Regions from separate parts of the Paenibacillus sp. FSL H3-0286 genome, predicted to be linked through region 2. Evidence: a T-box and tRNA genes for the amino acid it is inferred to sense, from the RefSeq annotation. Region 2 holds a T-box; the other holds one or more tRNA genes.
What was found. The T-box of region 2 lies ahead of MHB37_RS25790 (arginine--tRNA ligase). A T-box ahead of a tRNA ligase gene usually reads a tRNA of that ligase, here a tRNA-Arg.
Positions count from the first base shown of each region.

Region 1 (4,424 bases), 1.5 Mb from region 2:
TGCTGCGTTGATTTCTTCAACAGTAACGCTCTTATCAAGAACAGTTACAAGTTCAGTCAGGGAACCAGTTGCAACTGGAACACGTTGAGCTGCACCATCCAATTTACCTTTAAGTTCTGGAATAACCAGACCGATTGCTTTAGCAGCACCAGTAGTGTTAGGAATGATGTTCTCAGCTGCTGCACGAGCGCGTCTGAAGTCACCTTTAGCATGTGGAGCATCCAAAGTGTTTTGGTCGCCAGTGTAAGCATGAATTGTAGTCATCAAGCCTTCAACGATACCGAACTTGTCGTTCAGTACTTTTGCCATTGGAGCTAGGCAGTTAGTTGTGCAAGATGCGCCGGAAATAACAGTCTCAGTACCATCAAGAATGTCATCGTTAACGTTGTAAACGACAGTTTTCATGTCGCCAGTAGCTGGAGCGGAGATAACTACTTTCTTAGCTCCACCTTTCAAGTGTTTTTCAGCTGCTTCTTTAGTTGTGAAGAAACCTGTGCACTCAAGTACGATATCAACGCCTAGGTCGCCCCATGGCAATTCTTCAGGGTTGCGGTTAGCAAGAACCTTAACTTCTTTACCATTGACTTTGAAGAAGCCATCATGCACTTCAACATCACCTTGGAATTTACCTTGAGTTGTATCATATTTAAGCAAATGAGCAAGCATCTTAGCGTCAGTCAAGTCGTTGATTGCTACCACTTCGATACCTTCTACATTTTGAATACGGCGGAAAGCAAGGCGTCCAATACGTCCAAAACCGTTAATTCCAACTTTTACACTCATTGAATAGTTCCTCCTAGAATTCGTTTTATTTATTCAAAACAGACGGTGAGGTCTGTCATGACAACAATGTTAAGTATGATGCAAGAAGTATGTTATTGCCTGCAATCTAAAAACTACGAAGATAGCTGTAGTTGATTGTCAATTTCCTTGCCTATTTCTACTGCAGCAGCCTCGTCCGTGACGAGAATATTCTCCTGCCCGAAACGCAGCATGGCATGAATGGCTTTGGCCTTGGGTTTGCCTCCTGCAATACCGATGACTTTCTCTGTCCGGATAATATCTTCTAGACGTAGACCCATCGTAAGCATGGTATGGACAACCTGACCCTCTTCATTGAAATAATAGCCAAAAGATTCGGCCACTGCCCCTTCACCCTGGATTTCCGAGACTGTAGCCTCGTCCAGTTTGCGGCGGCGGGTCATTTCAATGGCATCCCCAATCCCATGTACAATAATACGCGAACTACGGATGGTTTGTACAATCTCTCCAATATTAGAGTCAAGTGCCAGCGATTGGTATGCATCCCCGCTAAGCAAATCAGGGACATGCAACAACCGGTAGTTGGCTCCAACCCGCTTTGCCATTGTTGAGGCAATCGTGTTGGCTTGAATCTCCATACTCTCTCCTAATCCTCCACGCGCCGGAACAAACCAAGCGTTCTTATAGGAAAGGGACAACGGCGGTGCCAGTTGATCAGCCATATCGGCAAGCGTCGATCCACCTGTGACGGCAACTGTATCATCTGCGCGAAGTATACTCAGCAGCGCTTTCGCACCCGCTCGGCCAAGCTCTCGTTTGGTGAACGGCGATGACTCACAATCACCCGGTACTACAATAACTTTATCCAGACCATACGTTGCTCGAATTTTCTCTTCCAGCTCATCCAGACCAAATAGGCTCTTAACAACCGGCTCTAGCAAATCAAGCAGTCTACGTCCAGCAGCGCTAATGCGCATGCCAACACTCTCGATCTCAATAAGCCCTTGCGATTTCAGAAGATCCGTCTCGGCACGCAGTACCCGCTCAGTCATATCTAGCGAAGCGGCTAGCGTTCTGCGCCCAATAATATCGGACAGCATGATCTGATGAAGAATCGTGTACCGTCTCTTAAGGGTTTCCATGAGATCAGGCAGAAGCTGCTTTTGGATATCTAATAAATTACGCATACTTTCACTCCTGCAACTTCGTCTTCCTCTATTCCCTTGTTCATGGTCTCAAAACGTCCCGGGTAAACTTTTTAAGTCCCACCCATATTCTAACCAAATATTGCTCGAAGCGCAAGTCTTCCGAGAGTAGAATTCTCAAGCGCTTGTCTTCTTATACATTAATAAGGTCAGAAAAAGATATAGCGCCCGATGCCTGTCCCTAGAGCGCTTGTCCAGTATTAATATTACATTGCAATTGTGTAAAAATTGTATTATAATCATTTTTGTTGCGCCCGTGGTCCAATGGATATGACGTAGGCCTCCGAAGCCTGAGATCCAAGTTCGATTCTTGGCGGGCGCGCCATTAATTTCATTTTTGCACATAATTTAGTAGTGCCTATACTACTACTTAACCAAAGAGCCGCTTGTCGGCTCTTTTTTTTGAATATAAGTTTGACTTTCTTTGACTTTTTGTTTGAATTTGTTTATCATGTGGGTAATACGGCAAGAGTAAAAATGAATACATTTGAAGAACCAATATCAAGGAGGTTTTCCACGTGAGTTATATTCCTATGGTAGTAGAACAGAGCAACCGCGGCGAGCGCGCTTATGACATCTATTCCCGCCTGCTGAAGGACCGCATCATTTTCCTTGGAACGGAGGTTAATGACGTGGTAGCCAATTCTATCATCGCACAAATGCTGTTCTTGGCTGCCGAAGATCCTGACAAGGACATTCACCTTTACGTGAATAGCCCAGGCGGTTCCATTACTGCAGGTATGGCTATTTTTGATACAATGCAGTACATTAAACCAGATGTTTCCACCATCTGTGTGGGTATGGCAGCTTCCATGGGAGCTTTCCTGCTAAACGCTGGCGCCAAAGGCAAACGCTTCGCACTGCCTAACAGCGAGATCATGATCCACCAGCCTCTGGGTGGTGCTCAAGGTCAAGCAACGGACATTGAAATCCGTGCCCGCCGCATCCTCAAATTGCGCGATAAGCTGAACCGTATTCTAGCAGAACGTACGGGTCAACCTCTAGAACGTATTGAGAAGGATACAGATCGCGACTACTTCATGACTGCTGCAGACGCGGCTGAATACGGTATCGTAGATAAAGTAATCGAGAAGACATTGCCTAGCGGTGTGTAAGCTATAAAGTAAAAATATAAAGAGGCTGTGCTCTATCCGTTATGGTTAGAGCACAGCCTCTTTATATTTTATAGAAGACCTAAATCCAATCACGCCAGCCCGCCATAACCTAGCGCATCCAGCTTCTCGGCAATCACGCGATAACCCCGGCCATTCGGATGCAGATGATCAATGGATAACAGCCCTCTCTCATTTCCTGCGAACTCACTATAAATCGAAGCAAATCCACATACTCGGCTGCTGTACTGTGCTGCGTATTGATTAAACTGTCTGACCCACTCTGTCGCACCAACCACCTGAGGATAGGGATTATATAATCCCACAATTCTAATGATAAAAGGTCTACAAGTCCTCGCCTTCAATTGTATAAGGATATTCATAATTGCAGAGAAATTTTGTTTGCATTCCTGAAGCGATCTCCGCAGTTCTGCGGATAAGTTTCCTTGCTGTCTTGCTGCTGATTTGGCCGCGTGAATCAAATCATTACCACCGATAGACACAGTGATGATATCGGCTACTCGAACGGCCTCACGCATCATGGAATTTCCGCGCAGCCGCTGCTCCAGCTCTGAAGTAGTCATTCCGTTCACGCCTAAATTCGTAGAGGCTACAGTAGTCCGCAGTCTCCCTTCTGCCATTCTACGGTACACCGGTACAAAACCGTTACCTGGCAGAGCACCAAATCCAGTCGTCAAGGAATCGCCAATTGCAGTATATTGGTAGCCCATAGCTCTCCCCCGTTCATAAACTAGTTACTCCCTTTAGCATATGAACAAGAGACAACTCTGGTAAGGGGGAGATGTCTTGTGCCGACATTAGCGGAGACGAAACATTGCCATTTATTTCATGCCAGCAAACGGGCTACTGCCATCCGGCAAAAGCTCTTTGAAACTAAAAGTATACTCAGGGAAGCCTGCAGCATACGCTGTGTACTCATATAATTGGAAGAACAGAACAACCTTGTCGTCCTTCAGATAGAAATATTTCTCCGTATTCAATCCGTTGAATCCTCCCAAATAACTATCCTCTGCCTTCAGCAGCTTGCTCAGCTTTGCATTCAGCTGTTTTTTGTAGTTTGGATTAGCTCCAAACAGGTCGCCCAACAGTAGACGTTTACCATCCTTAAGCGAGAAGGTGAAGGCTTCACGGTTAGTCATTCCATGGGCCCCGCCCGTATCACTATACTGATGCATCACTATGCTGATCACACCATTCTGATTGTAGGTCACTACATAACCTGAATCATAGGTGTATTTGGGCTCTGCTCCATCTCGATCGGAGATATCCTGTTCTGCACCCGCCGCGAATTTCATAACACTTTCCTTCAAAGTATTATTAATAG
Region 1 is NZ_CP150285.1:183,442-187,865, reverse strand. It holds gene gap (type I glyceraldehyde-3-phosphate dehydrogenase) at 1-783, opposite strand, end outside; gene MHB37_RS00915 (sugar-binding transcriptional regulator) at 897-1,949, opposite strand; tRNA gene MHB37_RS00910 (tRNA-Arg) at 2,218-2,292, shown strand; gene clpP (ATP-dependent Clp endopeptidase proteolytic subunit ClpP) at 2,486-3,082, shown strand; gene MHB37_RS00900 (GDSL-type esterase/lipase family protein) at 3,172-3,810, opposite strand; gene MHB37_RS00895 (DUF3298 and DUF4163 domain-containing protein) at 3,922-4,424, opposite strand, start outside.
Region 1: it encodes a tRNA-Arg, which carries the amino acid that the T-box ahead of MHB37_RS25790 (arginine--tRNA ligase) is inferred to sense. The anticodon was not compared.

Region 2 (4,424 bases):
CGTGCGGACTTTGATCGTCTCAGCACGGAAGCTGGAAATGTGATAGAGATTTATAAGTAACATTATATATAGAAGGGCAATCTCCGCGTTAAGCGCGGAAATTGCCCTTTTTTTGTATCTTCTACATTCGGTTCGGTGTCGGTAACCCAAGCACTTCGAGCACATCTCCCAAGATGTCCTTGAATCTTGAAGTAAGCCAGAGGCGGAATTCGATCGTAGCTGGATCGCCTTTTAGAATCGGACATACAGAATAGAAGTTGTTGAACAGGGTAGCTAAGGTATGTGCGTAAGTGCAGAGCGTATTTGGCGTCAACTCTATACTTGCTGAATGTAATGTCTCCGGCCAGAGGTTTAGCTGTCTTAGCAGCGCAAGCTCTGCTTTTTCCAATTCGGAAGGGAACTGAAGCTGTGCGGCAGCTGTAAGGATTGGGATCGTAGCTTTACTCAAAACGCTTGTCGCACGCGCAAAAGTATACATCAGATAAACTCCGGTATTGCCGGATATTTCGGTAGCCTGTTTGAAATCAAACACGATTTCCGTTCCTAAATTAAACCGTAGCAGATAGTAGCGAATCGCAGCAGTGGCAATCAATCGGCTGGAGAGGCCGTCTTTATCGGAACGTGAGTGCTCAATGTTCTGTTCCATAAGCTCCACCAGATCGCTTACCTTAATCCCGATTCCCTGGCGTCCGGACATAGCATAAGAAGTTTTGCCTTCTGAAATATCTATACCCAGCTCGGCCGCCGAGGCGGGACTAAGAGATACAACACCATAACTCACATGATGGAGTTTGTCTGCTTGCTCGTTATAACCTAGTGCCCCTAAGGCTTGCTTAACCATCTGTTGTGGATATTCCTGTCTGTAATCGATCACATTGATGACTCTGTCCGCGTGCCCATAAGATTCTTGGGTTCCAGTTAATCCAGTTGTCCATAAACCGGACGAGAATTCGCTATAGGAGAAATCTTTGGTCAAAAGACCAAATTTCCAGAGATGATAGGCAATATCTTTGGCTGTATACGTTAAAATCCCATTCGAACGCACCAGCACCTTATCGAGCTGATGCTCCTCTGAATCCGCTCCAATGTTAGCCTCTGTTCCTTGCTTCAGCACCCAGCAGCCTGCGAGTTTACCTTCAGTCTCTTGTACAAAAACGGCTGTCTGCTTCAGTAGCTCAGCTGCGGCTGCCCAAAATCCCTCTTTTAAAATACTGCTCTCCCATACCAGCAAATCATAATAAATCCCAAAATGTTTCATTTCCTCTACATGCTCTCTAACGATGCGTTCAGCTACAAGGTTGCCCAGCCAGGCTTCGTTACCGCCCCCTAGTTCAAGTGAGTGGAGTATATCAGTGCGCTTGTGTGTCATCTCTGGGTTCAGCGCATATTCTTTGTTCACTTTGGCATAAAGATCCCAGCAAAAATCACCGAAACGTTGGTGTTCCCCTTCTAAAGGTATATTTAATAATCCAACAACTGTATCCGCCAGCTGATTGCCGAGATCATCAATGTAGTTATGGACCTCTACGTTATACCCAGTTCTTTTCATAATTCTGACTAGAGTATCGCCGATACAGGCGTTTCTTAGATGACCTACGTGAGCGGCTTTGTTGGGGTTGATAGAAGTGTGCTCGATGATGACTTTTTCGCCAGTGCTGGCAGGCAGTTCAAAGGAATGTTCAGCCCAGCTTTGCCAATTCATATACAAATTGATAAATCCGGGAGCAGCGACTTCAACTTTTTGTAAAAGACCGGCGAAGCGCCCTTGGAATTGAAGTTCTGCTTTCACTAATTCTGCTATGACCATTGGGGATTTTCGTAAAGTTTTGGCTAGCTGCATAGCGATATTGCATGAATAATCACCATGTTCTAGATTTGCTGGCTGTTCGATCAGAATGGCAATGTCCTCTGGATAGTCAGCTCCTAAGGTATTGAATACACGTTGTACACTGTGCTCGATTCCGTCTTTGATGATTTGATTTAACATGGTATACCCTCCTTTGAAAATACAAAAAAGCCCTCGTCTCAAAAGAGACGAGGGCTTTAGCGCTCGCGGTACCACTCTCGTTGCTGAACAAGTTGTTCAGCCACCTTACGGGATAACGGCCTTCAGCCGGGACTTCCTACTAAGGTTCAGAAGTCCATCTCACGGGTGCGCTTCATTAAAGGGATCTGTACCGGCTTACACTCTCCCGGCTCGCTGAGGACTAGATCTCGTTAATTACTCTCCCGCTCATCGATGCTTAATTAATTTTTACCAGTATACCTAATATTTCATAAAAAGCAATAGTGGTTAGCTTCTTAACAATCTTGGTTGCTCTTTGTTGTTAGATTATCAGTTTAGTAGATTATAAATTTGGAAAAAGAAGGCTGTCTTGTTATAGGACTAGCTGTTCCTTTGCACAACAGTCCACACGCTAACTCAAGCCAAGGAATATTACTATACGGAGCCACTAATCTTTCAATTTGTAGTGGAAGGGAGGAGTGAATAAAACATGGCTATTTTTTCTACTGGACCTATAGATAACAGCCCGATCCTAGGGGTCAGACCGTCGCAACTGGTAACCGTAAAAGTAGTTAATCGGGATTCTCTTAATCCTTATAATCTAGTTATTCAAGGTTTCCTTCTTAACGGATCAAGAACGATGTATGTGAATGAAACAGTAAATCTAGCACCTAATCAAGTTTTAACTAAGAACTATTTTGCCGACTTGGACGCATTTGAATTTGTGTTTACAACAGTAGAAGCAGTTGAAGCAGAGGTTGGGATTTCAGTCTGGGGAAAACAGAACTCGGGGGCATTGGTAGATCCTCATCGCATAGTTGCGTGGGAGAAGCAGGCAGTATTAATTTAATAATTATTTTTGTGACACAGTTAACGTTAAAGGAGTGATGAGAAATTGAGTTATTTATCTACCGGACCGATAGACAATAGTATGGTAGGGGGTGTAAGACCTACTCAGCATGTTACTGTCAAAATTGATAACCGAAGTGACATTGATTCATCAATGGCTCTTGTTCAAGGATACTATATGGATGGGACAAGAACTTTATATGTAAGCGAGCTGATAAATGTAGCACCTAATGAAGTTATAACACGTGATTATTATGGCGATTTTGATGCGTTCGAATTTATTTTTACAACTACAAGTCTGGTAGATGATCCGATTCAAATCTCAGTATGGGGAAAAAATAGCGTTGGCCAGATTGTGACTGCCCATCGACTTGTACATGCAGAATTGCTTGGTGTAACGCAAGGAATAACTGGCGCGACCGGCGCGACCGGGGCGACTGGTGCAACGGGAGCGGATGGAGCAACAGGAGCAACGGGAGCGACCGGCGCAGGAGAGACTGGAGCTACTGGTGCAGATGGAGTGACTGGGGCGACTGGTGCAACGGGAGCGGATGGAGCAACTGGAGCGACTGGAGCGACTGGAGCAGGAGAGACTGGGGCAACAGGTGCCGATGGAGTAACTGGGGCGACTGGTGCAACGGGAGCGGATGGAGTAACTGGAGCGACCGGAGCAGGAGAGACTGGAGCTACAGGAGCAGACGGAGTAACTGGGGCGACTGGTGCAACGGGAGCAGACGGAGCAACTGGAGCGACCGGAGCAGGAGAGACAGGTGCAACAGGTGCAGATGGAGTGACTGGTGCAACGGGAGCGGATGGAGCAACGGGTGCAACGGGAGCAGACGGAGCAACCGGGGCGACCGGAGCAGGAGAGACTGGGGCAACAGGAGCAGATGGAGCTACAGGTGCAACAGGAGCAACGGGAGCAGACGGAGCAACGGGAGCGACTGGAGCAGGAGAGACTGGGGCAACGGGAGCGGATGGAGCAACTGGTGCAACGGGAGCAGACGGAGCAACCGGGGCGACCGGAGCAGGAGAGACTGGAGCAGATGGAGCTACAGGTGCAACAGGAGCAACGACCGGAGAGCAGACGGAGGAGCAACGCAACAGGAGCGACTGGAGCAGGAGAGACTGGGGCAACAGGAGCAGATGGAGCTACAGGTGCAACAGGAGCAACGGGTGCTACCGGAGCGACCGGAGCAGGAGAGACTGGGGGGACTGGAGTCGATGGAGCAACTGGGGCGACTGGTGCAACGGGAGCAGACGGAGCAACGGGAGCGACCGGAGCAGGAGAGACTGGAGCTACAGGAGCAAACGGAGCAACTGGGGCGACTGGTGCAACGGGAGCTGACGGAGCAACGGGTGCTACCGGAGCGACCGGAGCAGGAGAGACTGGGGCAACAGGAGCAGATGGAGCTACAGGTGCAACAGGAGCAACGGGAGCAGACGGAGCAACGGGAGCGACTGGGGCAGGAGAGACTGGGGCAACAGGAGCAGATGGAGCTACAGGTGCAACAGGAGCAACGGGTGCTACCGGAGCGACCGGAGCAGGAGAGACTGGAGCTACAGGAGC
Region 2 is NZ_CP150285.1:5,759,139-5,763,562, reverse strand. It holds gene MHB37_RS25795 (GH36-type glycosyl hydrolase domain-containing protein) at 1-60, shown strand, start outside; gene MHB37_RS25790 (arginine--tRNA ligase) at 122-1,987, opposite strand; T-box leader at 2,028-2,246, opposite strand; gene MHB37_RS25785 (hypothetical protein) at 2,496-2,855, shown strand; partial or broken gene MHB37_RS25780 (beta strand repeat-containing protein) at 2,937-4,424, shown strand, end outside.